One region of the Micromonospora sp. NPDC049662 genome, then DNA from elsewhere that is predicted to be linked to it. Evidence: riboswitches for the same ligand, from Rfam matches in the RefSeq annotation. Region 1 holds a riboswitch; the other holds the start of a gene.
What was found. Region 1 has a riboswitch for cyclic di-AMP ahead of AB0J36_RS07395 (hypothetical protein). Riboswitches for the same ligand answer to the same signal wherever they lie in the genome.
Positions count from the first base shown of each region.

Region 2: linked by a shared signal. The riboswitch ahead of AB0J36_RS04675 (NlpC/P60 family protein) and the one ahead of AB0J36_RS07395 (hypothetical protein) in region 1 are both predicted to bind cyclic di-AMP.

Region 1 is NZ_JBFAOC010000006.1:194,140-199,894, reverse strand. Features, by position in the region: gene AB0J36_RS07405 (AAA family ATPase) at 1-574, shown strand, start outside; gene AB0J36_RS07400 (cation diffusion facilitator family transporter) at 682-1,599, shown strand; cyclic di-AMP (ydaO/yuaA leader) riboswitch at 1,712-1,843, shown strand; gene AB0J36_RS07395 (hypothetical protein) at 1,897-2,925, shown strand; gene AB0J36_RS07390 (hypothetical protein) at 3,019-3,546, shown strand; gene AB0J36_RS07385 (SRPBCC family protein) at 3,566-4,018, opposite strand; gene AB0J36_RS07380 (hypothetical protein) at 4,115-4,270, shown strand; gene AB0J36_RS07375 (STAS domain-containing protein) at 4,288-4,650, opposite strand; gene AB0J36_RS07370 (hypothetical protein) at 5,040-5,183, shown strand; gene AB0J36_RS07365 (hypothetical protein) at 5,324-5,731, shown strand.
Region 2 is NZ_JBFAOC010000004.1:66,137-71,799, reverse strand. Features, by position in the region: gene AB0J36_RS04685 (NlpC/P60 family protein) at 1-854, shown strand, start outside; gene AB0J36_RS04680 (N-acetylmuramoyl-L-alanine amidase) at 913-2,868, opposite strand; cyclic di-AMP (ydaO/yuaA leader) riboswitch at 3,104-3,239, shown strand; gene AB0J36_RS04675 (NlpC/P60 family protein) at 3,252-4,292, shown strand; gene dcd (dCTP deaminase) at 4,364-4,942, opposite strand; gene AB0J36_RS04665 (pyridoxamine 5'-phosphate oxidase family protein) at 5,020-5,568, shown strand.

The DNA of each region.
Region 1 (5,755 bases):
GATCGGTCGGCGTGGGCGGTTGGCCTCGTGGACGGTGGTGGGCGACCCGGCGCAGACCGCCTGGACCGGTGACCCCGAGGAGCTGACCCGCTCCCGCGACCAGGCGCTGGGCCGGCGCAAACGGCACGAGTTCACGCTCACCACCAACTACCGCAACTCGGCGGAGATCTTCGCGGTGGCGGCGGCGGAGATCCGCCGGCTCTATCCGGACCTGCCCCTGCCGAGGGCCGTCCGCTCCACCGGCGTCGACCCGGTCGAGCTGGTGGTGCCGCCCGCCGGGCTCCAGGCCGCGGCCGTACAGGCGGCCACCGGCCTGCTGGGCGAGGTCGACGGCACGGTCGGGGTGATCACGCCGGTCACCCGCCGCGACGAGGTCGCCGGCTGGCTCGACGCGCTCGGCGCGACGCGCCTGCAGGTGGTGACCAGCCTGGAGGCCAAGGGCATGGAGTACGACGGAGTCGTGCTGGTCGCCCCCAGCGAGATCCGGGCCGATCCGGGCTCGGGTGTACGCACGCTCTACGTGGCGCTCTCCCGGGCAACCCAGCGGCTCACCACCGTCGACCCGACCGGCTGACCGTCGGGTTGGCGCGCCCAGGGGCCGGCCCTCGCCCTACACTTGCACACATAGCGATGTGAGCATACATTTGACCGGGTCCCGGGCGACGTCGGAGGGTGGGTCTCGTGGGAGCAGGACATGACCACCACCACGGGTCGGTCGCCAACGCCGCCCACCAGCATCGCGGACGGCTCTGGGCGGCCTTCGGACTGCTCGCTGCCCTGATGGTGGTCGAGGCGGTGACCGCCTTCCACACCGGCTCGCTGGCGCTGCTCTCCGACGCCGGGCACATGTTCACCGACGTACTCGGCATCGGGATGGCGCTCGCCGCGATCACCGCCACGCGGCGGGCCACCGGCGACCCGCAACGCACCTTCGGGCTCTACCGCCTCGAAGTTCTCGCCGCGCTGGCCAACGCCGTCCTGCTCTCCGGCGTGGCGGTCTACGTGGTGATCGAGGCGATCGGCCGGTTCGGCGACCCGCACCGGGTGCTCAGCGGTCCGATGCTCACGGTGGCCATCCTCGGCCTGCTCGCGAACGTGGTCGCCTTCGGGCTGCTGCGCGCCGGCGCCCGGGAGAGCATCAACCTCCAGGGCGCCTACCTGGAGGTGCTGGGCGACCTGCTCGGCTCGCTCGGCGTGATCGGCGCTGCGCTGCTCATCGCCGTCACCGACTGGTGGTGGGCCGATCCGCTGGTCGCGGTCGCGATCGGCGTGTTCATCCTGCCGCGCACCTGGCGGCTGGGGCGGGCCGCCGTACGCATCCTCGTGCAGGCCGCCCCGGAACACCTCCAGGTCACCGCCGTGCACGACCGTCTGGCCGCGGTGCCCGGCGTGGTCGAGGTGCACGACCTGCACGTCTGGACGCTCACCTCGGGCATGGAGGTGGCCTCCGCGCACCTGACCATGGCGCCCGGCGCGGAGGTCGGCGCGGTGCTCACTGCGGCGCGTACCGCCCTGCGGGACGACTTCCGCATCGAGCACGCCACGCTGCAGACCGAACCCGGTGCCGCCCCGGGCGCCTGCGGTTCCGTCGAGTGGTGACCGTCATCCTTCGCGATGGTGCCGGCACCTTCCGTCACATCGGCTGCACAGACCCCACCAGCACCGGTAGGCTCTGTCCCGGCCACCACCCGGCGGCGCCTCCCGGCGCCGGTGGCGGCCGTCGCCTAATCGCCCGACAGGGCGAACCGGGGAACCATGTTCCTGGGGTGCATCCGCGTCAGCGGTAGGGATCTTCCGTCCCGAACCCGTCAGCTAACCCGGTCGGCGGCTGACGGAAGGACATGCGTAGTGGCACCAGCACGACCACCCGCCGCCCGGCTTGCGGCACTGATCGTCATGATGGTCACCCTCGGCGTCGCGCTTCCGGTCGGCGCCGCCACCGCCGCTCCCCCCGCCGGCCTGCGGGCCGCCGCCGCGCCCGACGGCGACGAGGAGGGCGGCACCCCGGCGCTACGGGCCCAGCTCGAGGCGGCCAGCAAGGGCTACCTGGACGCGAAGCGCGCGCTGGACACCTCCATCCAGCGGCAACAGCAGCTCGCGGTCAAGCTGAAGGACACCGAGGCCGAGATGACCGTACGCAACGGCAAGGTCGGCGAGATCGCCGGCGTCGCGTACCGCACCGGCCGACTCAGCACCGTCTCGGCCCTGCTCAACAGCAACACCCCCGAGGGCTTCATGGACCGGGCCGCCGCCCTCGACGTGGTGGCCGCCAACGAGGACCGGGTGCTGCGCGACCTGCACGCCACCCGGGACGAGGCGAACCGCACCCGCGTCGCCCTCGACGGCGAGATCCGGGAGCAGCGTAAGCAGGTCGAGGTGATGGCCAAGCGCAAGGAGCAGGCCGAGCGGGCCCTGACCGTCGCCAACGACAAGGCACGCGCCAGCGCCGCCGCCGACACCGAAGCCGGCTCCAACCGTGGCACCTCCACCGCCAACGCCCAGCCCGCACCGCGCAACTCCGACGGCTCCTGGCCATCCGAGTCGTGCAGCATCAACGACCCCACCCCGGCCAGCGGCTGCATCACCCCCCGTACCCTGCACGCGCTCAACCAGGCCAAGGCCGCCGGCTTCACCCGGTACGTCTCCTGTCACCGCAACGGCGGCTCGGGCGAGCACCCCAAGGGCCGGGCCTGCGACTTCGCCGCGCAGAAGGGTGGCTTCGGCGGGATCGCCACCGGCGGCGACAAGACGTACGGCAACAACCTGGCCGCGTACTTCATCCGCAACGCCGACCGGCTCGCGGTGCTCTACGTGATCTGGTTCAAGCAGATCTGGCTACCCAGCAGCGGCTGGAAGTCGTACAGCGGGGGGAACGGCGACCCCTCCAGCGACCACACCAACCACGTGCACCTGTCGGTGTACTGACCACCGACGCCGTCCGGGGTACGTCAGCGGGCGTACCCCGGACGTCGTCGCTGGTCGGACGACCACGCGGGGTCGGGCCGGGAGCATTCGGGTATGCCGCGAATCGCGCCCCGCACGCGCAAGGCCCTGCTCACCCTGCACCTGGTCACCTCCCTCGGCTGGCTCGGGGCCGACCTGGTGCTACTCACCCTCGGCATCGCGGCACAGCGCGGCGCCGACCCGGCCGTGGTCTACCCGGTCGCCGGGCTCGTCGGCACCGTGCTCTTCGCGCCGCTGAGCGTGCTCGTGTGGCTCGTCGGTGTCGCCAGCGCGCTGCTCACCCCCTGGGGCCTGCTGCGCTACCGCTGGGTGGTGATCAAGCTCGTGATCACCACAGTGATGGTCGGGCTGGTGCTGTTCCTGCTCACCCCGAACCTGCGGCACGCCGCCGCGCTGGGCGCCGCGCTACCGGCGCGGGACCGCGCCGACCTGGTGATCGCGCCCGCGGTGTCGACCAGCCTCATGATCATCGCGACGGTCCTGTCGACGTACAAGCCCTGGGGACGCCGACCCGCCGGCGGCACGACGCGGGATCGCCCTGCGCGCCCCGTGGCGCCACGTCACGCACCAATAAGGAAGTAGTGGGCGCGGGACCGAGGGCTCACGGCGCGGGGTCGTCGAGGGCCGCGCCGAGGCGCGCGGCCAGGGCGAGGTGGGCGGCGCGGGCCTGACCGAAGGCGTACCGGAACAGGGGTGTCGGCGCGCGCAGGGTGATGTCGACGTCGATGCGGACCAGACCGTCCGGCTCGGCGCGCAGCCGGGTGTGGTTGCGAACCGTGGTGGCGGGCCACTGGCGGGCCACGGTGACGATCTCGTCGGGCTCGCTGACCAGCACGTCCGCGTGGTACGTGGTGCGAAAGCGCAGCGGGCCGGCGACCAGCCTGTCGTTGATCGTGTAGCTGGCGCGGGCCCCCGGGCGGGGCGGCACCTCGCGCACCCGCACGATCAGGGGATGCAGTTCACCCTGACGGGTCAGGTCGCTCAACAGCGCCGCCGCCTCGGCGACTGAGCAGCGGGCCTGGACGGTGTAGCTGAAGGTATCGCTGCCGAACACACCGTCTCCCGACGTCGCTGGTCGCACGATCGTCCCGTACGCCGCCCTGGGCTGGCAACGGCCGGACGGACTGGTGCTGTCCCTCGGGTCGACGTGGTGCTCTGCGCCGCCTCGTTGCAGGAGCCCGGGCAGGCCGCGCAGCCCGGCACCGACGTGGCGTTGCTGGCCGCCGGCTACGCGTCGGTCACGGCGATCCGGGCAGTCACCGAGGTGACCGACGTGGACCTGACCGGTCCGGACGCGCAGGCCTGACGGTGGCCACCCGCGCCTCAGGCGCCGGGAAGCACCTCGGGGGTGGCGGCCCCGGCGAAGTAGGGCTCCGGTGCACCGAAGAGACCGAGCAGGCCGGTCACCCAGAGCTGACGGTGCACGAACCGGCTCGGCTCGGTGACGACCAGCTTGACGCCACTGACCTCGGCGGTCTGGAAGCCGGCGACCATGGCGCTGATGCCCACGGAGTCGATGAAGGTGACCAGCCTCATGTTCAGCTCGATGCGCAGCGGACGGCTCTTGGCCAGCACCTCCGCAATCGCCTCTCGCACCTCGTACGCTGTGTCGACGTCGATCTCACCCCGCGGGGCGATCTCGACGACACCACCGGACAGGACCGACTTCACGATCGACAGGCTCACGCGAGCACCTCCACCCGCCCGTCCCCCGGGCGCCTCATCAGTACGCGGGCCGCGACCGAGAGTATTCCTCCAACGGCCTCGGTCGCCACCCCTCGGGATGAGCAATTCACGGATCCGAGCGGACAAAGTCGCCCATATCCCCACTTTTCGGCATCTGATCATTCAATACTTTTCGTTATCTGATCAGTCGACGATCGGTCGGAACCGACGCGTCGCCGGACCAGGGTAGCGGTCGCGGTCCGGCAGGCCCGACATCCGTGCCGTCCCGTACGCCCGCCCCGCGTGGGACCGGCGTGTCGCGCCAGCGGTCCCGGCCCGACCCGCCAGCGTGGTTGCCGACGCTTCCTAGCATCGGCCCGGAACACCCACCGTGACGGAGAGGACCTTCGATGATCAAGCGACTGGCCGGGTTGGCCGGCGTCGGTCTGCTGCTCGCCCTCGTACTGGCCTGCGGTTTCGGCGGCGGAGACGACGACGATGACGACGATGACGACGATTTCGCACGCGGCGTGGCCGCGGTGGCGGTGCGCTGACCCCCGACGGGGGCGCCACGCGGGGCCGGGTTTGCGCGCCACCGGCCCGGGGCACTGCGCAGTCAGCGAACCGTGTCGCGCTGGACGGACGCCGAGGTCCGAAGTGGCCGGCGGCTTCGGCACCTGAGGAGGTAACCACGATGTTCGGAACCAACCTACTGGACCGGCGAAGTAAGCCGGAGCGGATCGCGGACCAGGCGTGGGAGCAGCTGCTCTCCGCCGTCAGCTCCGCGGGCGACAGCGTCCGGGACACCGCGCGGTCGGCCCGTCGCAGCAGCGGCGACCTCGCCGACGGCGCCGGTGACCTGGTGGGCTCGGCGGCGGAGGAGGCACGGCGTCGCGCGGCGCGCGCCTTCGACGCGCTCGCCGGACGCCAGCCGGCGCTGCCGTGGACGCTGCTGATCGGCGCCGCGCTGGTCGGCGCGGCGGTCGGCTGGGCCGTCGGCTCCGCCGCTCGCGCCGCCGGCAGTCGAGACGACCGCGCGGTGGACGACGTCGAGTTCGTCGACGTCGACCGCCCCAACTCCCCCGTCGGCCTGGACGACTAGCCACCGGCACACCGAGCGGGCCCC
Region 2 (5,663 bases), on a different contig from region 1:
ACGAGATCGAGGCGCAGATCGACAAGAAGTGGGAGGAGTTGGAGCCCACGATCGAGAAGTACAACAAGGTGCGGGCGCAACTCGCCGTCAACCGCAAGAAGTCGTCCGAGCTTCAGAAGAAGATCGAGCCGCTGGCCCTGCAGAGCGAGCTGGCACTCAACCGGGTCGGCGACCTCGCTTCCCGTTACTACATGTCGGGCCCCTCGCAGGAGATCGGCGCGCTGCTGGTCAGCGCCAAGCCGGACACGCTCACCGAGCAGCTCACCCTCCTCGACCGGCTCGCCTCCCAGGAGCGCAAGCAGGTTGAGGGTGTGCTCGCCGTCCGGGCCAAGTACGACGGCGAGAAGCAGAAGCTGGACGCGCTGATCGCCACCCAGACCAAGCAGCAGAGCGAGCTGGCGGCCAAGAAGAAGCAGATCGACGCCGAGATCAAGAAGCTCGAAGCGTCGATGCCCAAGACCACGGTCAAGACCGCCGGCTGCCCGACCATCAACGGCGTGGTCTCTGTGGCGGCGCAGAAGGCGATCAAGACCGCCTGCCAGCAGGTCGGCGACCCGTACGTCTGGGGCGCCACCGGCCCGAACTCGTTCGACTGCTCGGGCCTGACCCAGTACGCCTACAAGTCGGCCGGGATCTACCTCACCCACCACACGGGTGATCAGTGGAACGAGGGCAAGGCCGTCTCGCGCGCCGACGCCCGTGCCGGTGACCTGGTCTTCTTCTACTCGGGCCTGAGTCATGTCGGGCTGTATCTGGGCAACAACCAGATGGTGCACGCGCCACGCGCCGGTAAACCGGTGCAGGTGTCCAGCATCAACACCATGCCGGTCGCCGGGTTCCGCCGACCTGGCTGATCCCCAGCACGCACGACGACGGCCCCCGGTCACCTCGACCGGGGGCCGTCGTGGTTCCTCAGCGGGGTGCGCCCACCGGGGACGGCAGCAACTGCACGTCGGCGAGGTCGACGTACATGACGCGGTGGCCGAACTGGATCTGCGCGTACCGGTTCTGGCCCCGGATCACCGTCCAGTCGCCGGGCGAGGAGCCGTCGAACGTGCTGGCCCGGTAGTACTCGCCGGGCAGCACCGCGCCGACGGCGTACCGCTGGCCGGCGGCGAGGGTGTACTGCAACGGTGAGATCGCCTGGTACGGCACGCCGGCCGGGTAGGCCGCCTGCTCCGGGTACGCCCGCCCGTAGACGGGGACCGTGGCCCGGCCGGGCTTCGGGGTGACCACCATGCCGACCGTCCAGGTGGCCGTCGGCGCGGACGCGGGGTTGTGGAACCACGCCCGCTGCCCGAGGTACCAGATGGCCGTCCAGTCGCCCTGTCGACCGGCCAGCGCGTACGTCTGGCCGGCGGACGCGCGGGCACCGTGGTCCGACACGTCCATCGTGTTCGGGGTGCCGTCGGGGCGCAGCGCGATGTCGTTGACCAGTGGCGCGTCCGGAGCCGGCGCGGTGCGTAGCACCACCGACGAGGAGCCGCGGGGCGCGCACGGCGTCCCGGGGGTGACGCATCCGGTGAACGCCGGCTGGTTTGTCGCGTAGTCGGGGTCGATCCGGACCAGCCCGGTGGCCGGGCTGCCGGTGTCCAGCCGTGGGGCGTGCAGCAGGTCGAAGTAGTGCGTCCAGTCCCAGTACGGCCCGGGGTCCCAGTGCATCCCGCGGACCGTCGCCGCCGTGGTGCCGGGCACGTTGTCGTGGCCGATGATGTGCTGGCGGTCCAGCGGGATGCCCAGCCGCAGCGCGAGGTGCCGCACCAGCTTCGCCGACGTGCGGTACATCGCCTCCGTGTACCAGGTGCCCTGCGCGGCGAAGCCCTCGTGTTCCAGCCCGATCGACTTGGCGTTGACGTACCAGTTGCCGGCGTGCCAGGCGACGTCCTTGGTGCGGACGTGCTGGGCGATGTGCCCGTCCACCGAGCGCAGCGAGTAGTGCCAGCTCACGTAGGTTGGGTCCTGGACGAGTTGCAGGGTGGTCGCCCAACTCGCCTCGGTGTCGTGGATGACGATGTACTCGATCTTCTGCCGGGCGGGCCGGTCGGACAGGTCGTGGTTGCCGTAGTCGCCGTCGCCGAACGCCGCGTAGGGTGCCGGGATCCACTCACAGGACACGGTGCTCGGGCACTCCAACCCGTCCGGGCGGGCGAGTCGCCGCAGCCCCAGTCGGTCCAGCCAGGACCGCTCGGGTCGTACCGCCCGGGCCGGCAGCGTGACCCGCTGGCCGTCGTCGGTCACCCGCGTCTCGCCCGCGCCGATCGTGGTGAAGACCTCGTCGGCGAAGGCCGCCGCGGCATCGGCGCTGTCCGCGCCGGCATAGCGGGCCACCGCGCCGTACCAGGTGCCCGGGTCGGTGCCGACTCCGACCGGGGCGCCGACCTCCCGTTGGTACGCGGCCAGCAGCGCCGCCCCACCCCGGAGGTTCGTCGTCGGGTCGGTGCGCAGCGCCTCGGCGGTGGCGCCGGTGAGCGCGGCGGCGGCGTCCACGGTCTGCAGCGCGGCGCTGGGCGGCGCGTTGCCGGGGGCGGGCGCCGGTGCGAGAGGACGACGGGACTCGTCGCCGCGCGGATCCTCTCCCGGGGCGTCGTGGTGACCGCCCCGGGGCAGGGCGGTCACGTGCCGGGCGTCGGTCAGGTGCATCGGGCCGTAGCCGCCGCTGGTGCTCGGCGTGCCGGCATTGCTGTCCCAGCGGGACTCCAGGTAGGAGACGCCGAGTAGTACGTCGATGGGTACGCCGTACTCGGTCGCCGCGGCGGCGTACTGCTGCTGGCGGTCGGCGGCGGGGGCCGCGGTGGCCGGGCCGGCGGACAGCGGCACGGCCGCCGTGGCGGTGACGAGCGCGACGGCGAGCAGGGTCGGACGTTTCATCGAACCCCCTACATGTGAACTGGTGTCGGTGCCGTCACCTTCGTCCTGCTCGGGAGCCCGCGTCAATACCTTTCCATGTTTCGAAACGTACGGAAGGAAATCTTCACGTCCGCTCGATGGCCCGCCGCAATCGGTACGGAGTGTCACGGCCGCACGGGTTGCGGATCGGTAACGGCCGTCTCTACTCTGGTCATTCGTCGGCCCGGTAGCAGGTCTGCCCACCCCGGGCGGTAACGGACCGACACCGCCGAGTCGCTCGCGAGCGAGCCGGGGACCCAGGTTCCTCGGGGTGAATCCGCAGTTCCTGCGGTAGGGCGCCCACTTCCCGCCCGAACCCGTCAGCTAACCCGGTAGGCGGTCAGGAAGAAGGAGTACGGAACCCGGTGGCCCTCCAAGCCCCGCGGCCGTCGTCCGGACGGTCGGCCTCGGCCGACCCGACGTCGATCGTGCCGCGTCCACGCTGGTCCCGCTTCACCACCGCCCTCGCCGCCCTGGTCGGCGTCGCCGTCGTCCTGACCGGTAGCGCCACGGTGGCCCACGCCGACCCGTCCGTCGCCGAGATCGAACGGCAGATCGACGACGACTGGAACAAGCTCGAACCGATCATCGAGCGGCACAACGCCACCCGAGCCGACCTGGCCCTCAAGCGCAAGCAGGCCGACACGCTCGCCGCCCGCATCGCGCCGCTGGAGCGCCAGGTCGACGCCGCGATGGACAAGGTCAGCGCGCTGGCCGTCCGCGCGTACATGGGTGAAAACCTGTCGACCGTCAACACGATGCTCGGCAGCCGGTCGCCCAGTGAGATGGTCGGTCAGCTCGAAATGCTCGACCGCTTCGCCCACAACCAGCAGGAGGACGTCCGCCAGGTCGCCGACCTGCGCAACGAGCTGGCCCGGCAGAAGGCGCCGCTGGACGAGATGGTGGTCCAGCTGACCCGCACCGAGGCCCAGTTGGCGGCGAAGAAGAAGCAGATCAACGAGGAGATCGACCGGCTACAGAAGCTGCGCCTCAAGGTGTACGGCAACGGCGGCGGCGGTTCGCTGCGTCCCGCGCCCTGCCCGGCCAGCTACCCGGGTGGCGGTGCCGGCATCGCGGTCAAGTTCGCCTGCGCCCAGATCGGCAAGCCGTACGTGTGGGGCGCCGAGGGTCCGAACTCGTACGACTGCTCCGGGCTGATGCTGGCCGCCTGGGCGAAGGCCGGTGTGTCGCTGCCGCACAACGCCGCCGCGCAGAGCCGGGTGACCAAGAACGTCAGCAAGGGCGACCTGCGCCCCGGTGACCTGGTCTTCTACTACAGCGACATCCACCACGTCGGCATGTACGTCGGCGACGGCTGGGTGGTGCACGCCTCCCAGGCCGGCGTGCCCGTCAAGATGAAGAAGGTCGACGACGGGCCCATCCACAGCTACGGCCGCCCCGGCTGAGATGTAAGGAAGGGCCCCCTTCTAACGCCTCAGGTATAGAAGGGGGCCCTTCCTTACATCGCAAGGGCGGATCAGCGCGTCGGCCAGGCACGCCAGTTCTGCCAGGAGCGACTGGGCGTCGGGCCTCGCTGACCCTGGTAACGCGAGCCGTAGACCACCGAGCCGTACGGGTGTTCGGCGGGCGACGAGAGTCGGAAGATGCAGAGCTGACCAATCTTCATGCCCGGCCAGAGGGTGATCGGCAGGTTCGCCACGTTGGACAGCTCCAGCGTGACGTGCCCGGAGAAGCCCGGGTCGATGAACCCGGCGGTTGAGTGGGTGAGCAGGCCGAGGCGGCCCAGCGAGCTCTTCCCCTCCAGTCGGCCGGCGAGCTGGTCGCCGAGCGAGATCACCTCCAGCGTCGAGGCGAGCACGAACTCTCCCGGGTGCAGCACGAACGGCTCGCCGTCGGGCACCTCGACCACCGAGGTCAGGTCGTCCTGCTGCATGGCCGGGTCGATGTGGGTGTAGAGATGGTTGTTGAAGACCCGGAACAGCCGGTCGAGTCGTACGTCGATGCTGGAGGGTTGGACCAGGGTGGGCTCGAACGGCTCCAGGCCCAGCGTGCCGGCCTTGATCTCGGAGACCAGGTCACGGTCGGAGAGCAGCATCGGACCACCATAGCGAGGTGGGCGGTGACCAGCGTGTCGAGGTCGCTCCTCGTACATTTGTTCGATAGAATGCTCGCATGGCTTCCTGGTCCGATTTCGCCGTCGACGAGCCCCGCCTCGCCGACGGCATCCGCGTTCTCCTGCAGCAGTACGGGCCGGGCTTCGGCTATCTGGCCACGGTCCGTGCCGACGGTGGGCCCCGGGTCCATCCGGTCTCCCCGGTCATCACCGACGAGGGTCTGTTCTGCTTCATCATCGACTCGCCGAAGCGCCGGGACCTCGAACGGGACGGCCGATACGCGCTGCATTCGTTCCCTCCGGAGGAGAGCGACGACGAGGCGTACGTGGCGGGTCACGCCTGGCCGGTCACCGATCCGGTCCGGGTGGCCCGGCTGGCGCAGAGCGCTCGGGCCGAGCCGCGGGCCGACTGGCGGCTGTTCGAGTTCACCGTCGACGTGGCGATGCTGACCCGTCGTGACCAGCACGGCCTGGGCATCGCCGTGGGGCGTCCGGCCGTCCAGGTCTGGCTCGATCCGCAGACCCCGCCCGCGGCGGCCGCGCCCGCGGCCGTACCGCAGACGCGCCCGACCCGCCGCAGCCGCGACGTCCAGTGCACGGCCGCCTGACCACGGCCCTGGGGGCAGATACGCCGGTGCCGGCTCCGTCGTGACGGAGCCGGCGACAGGAGTTCGCGTGTTGGGTGGGAGCGCGGGCAGCGTTA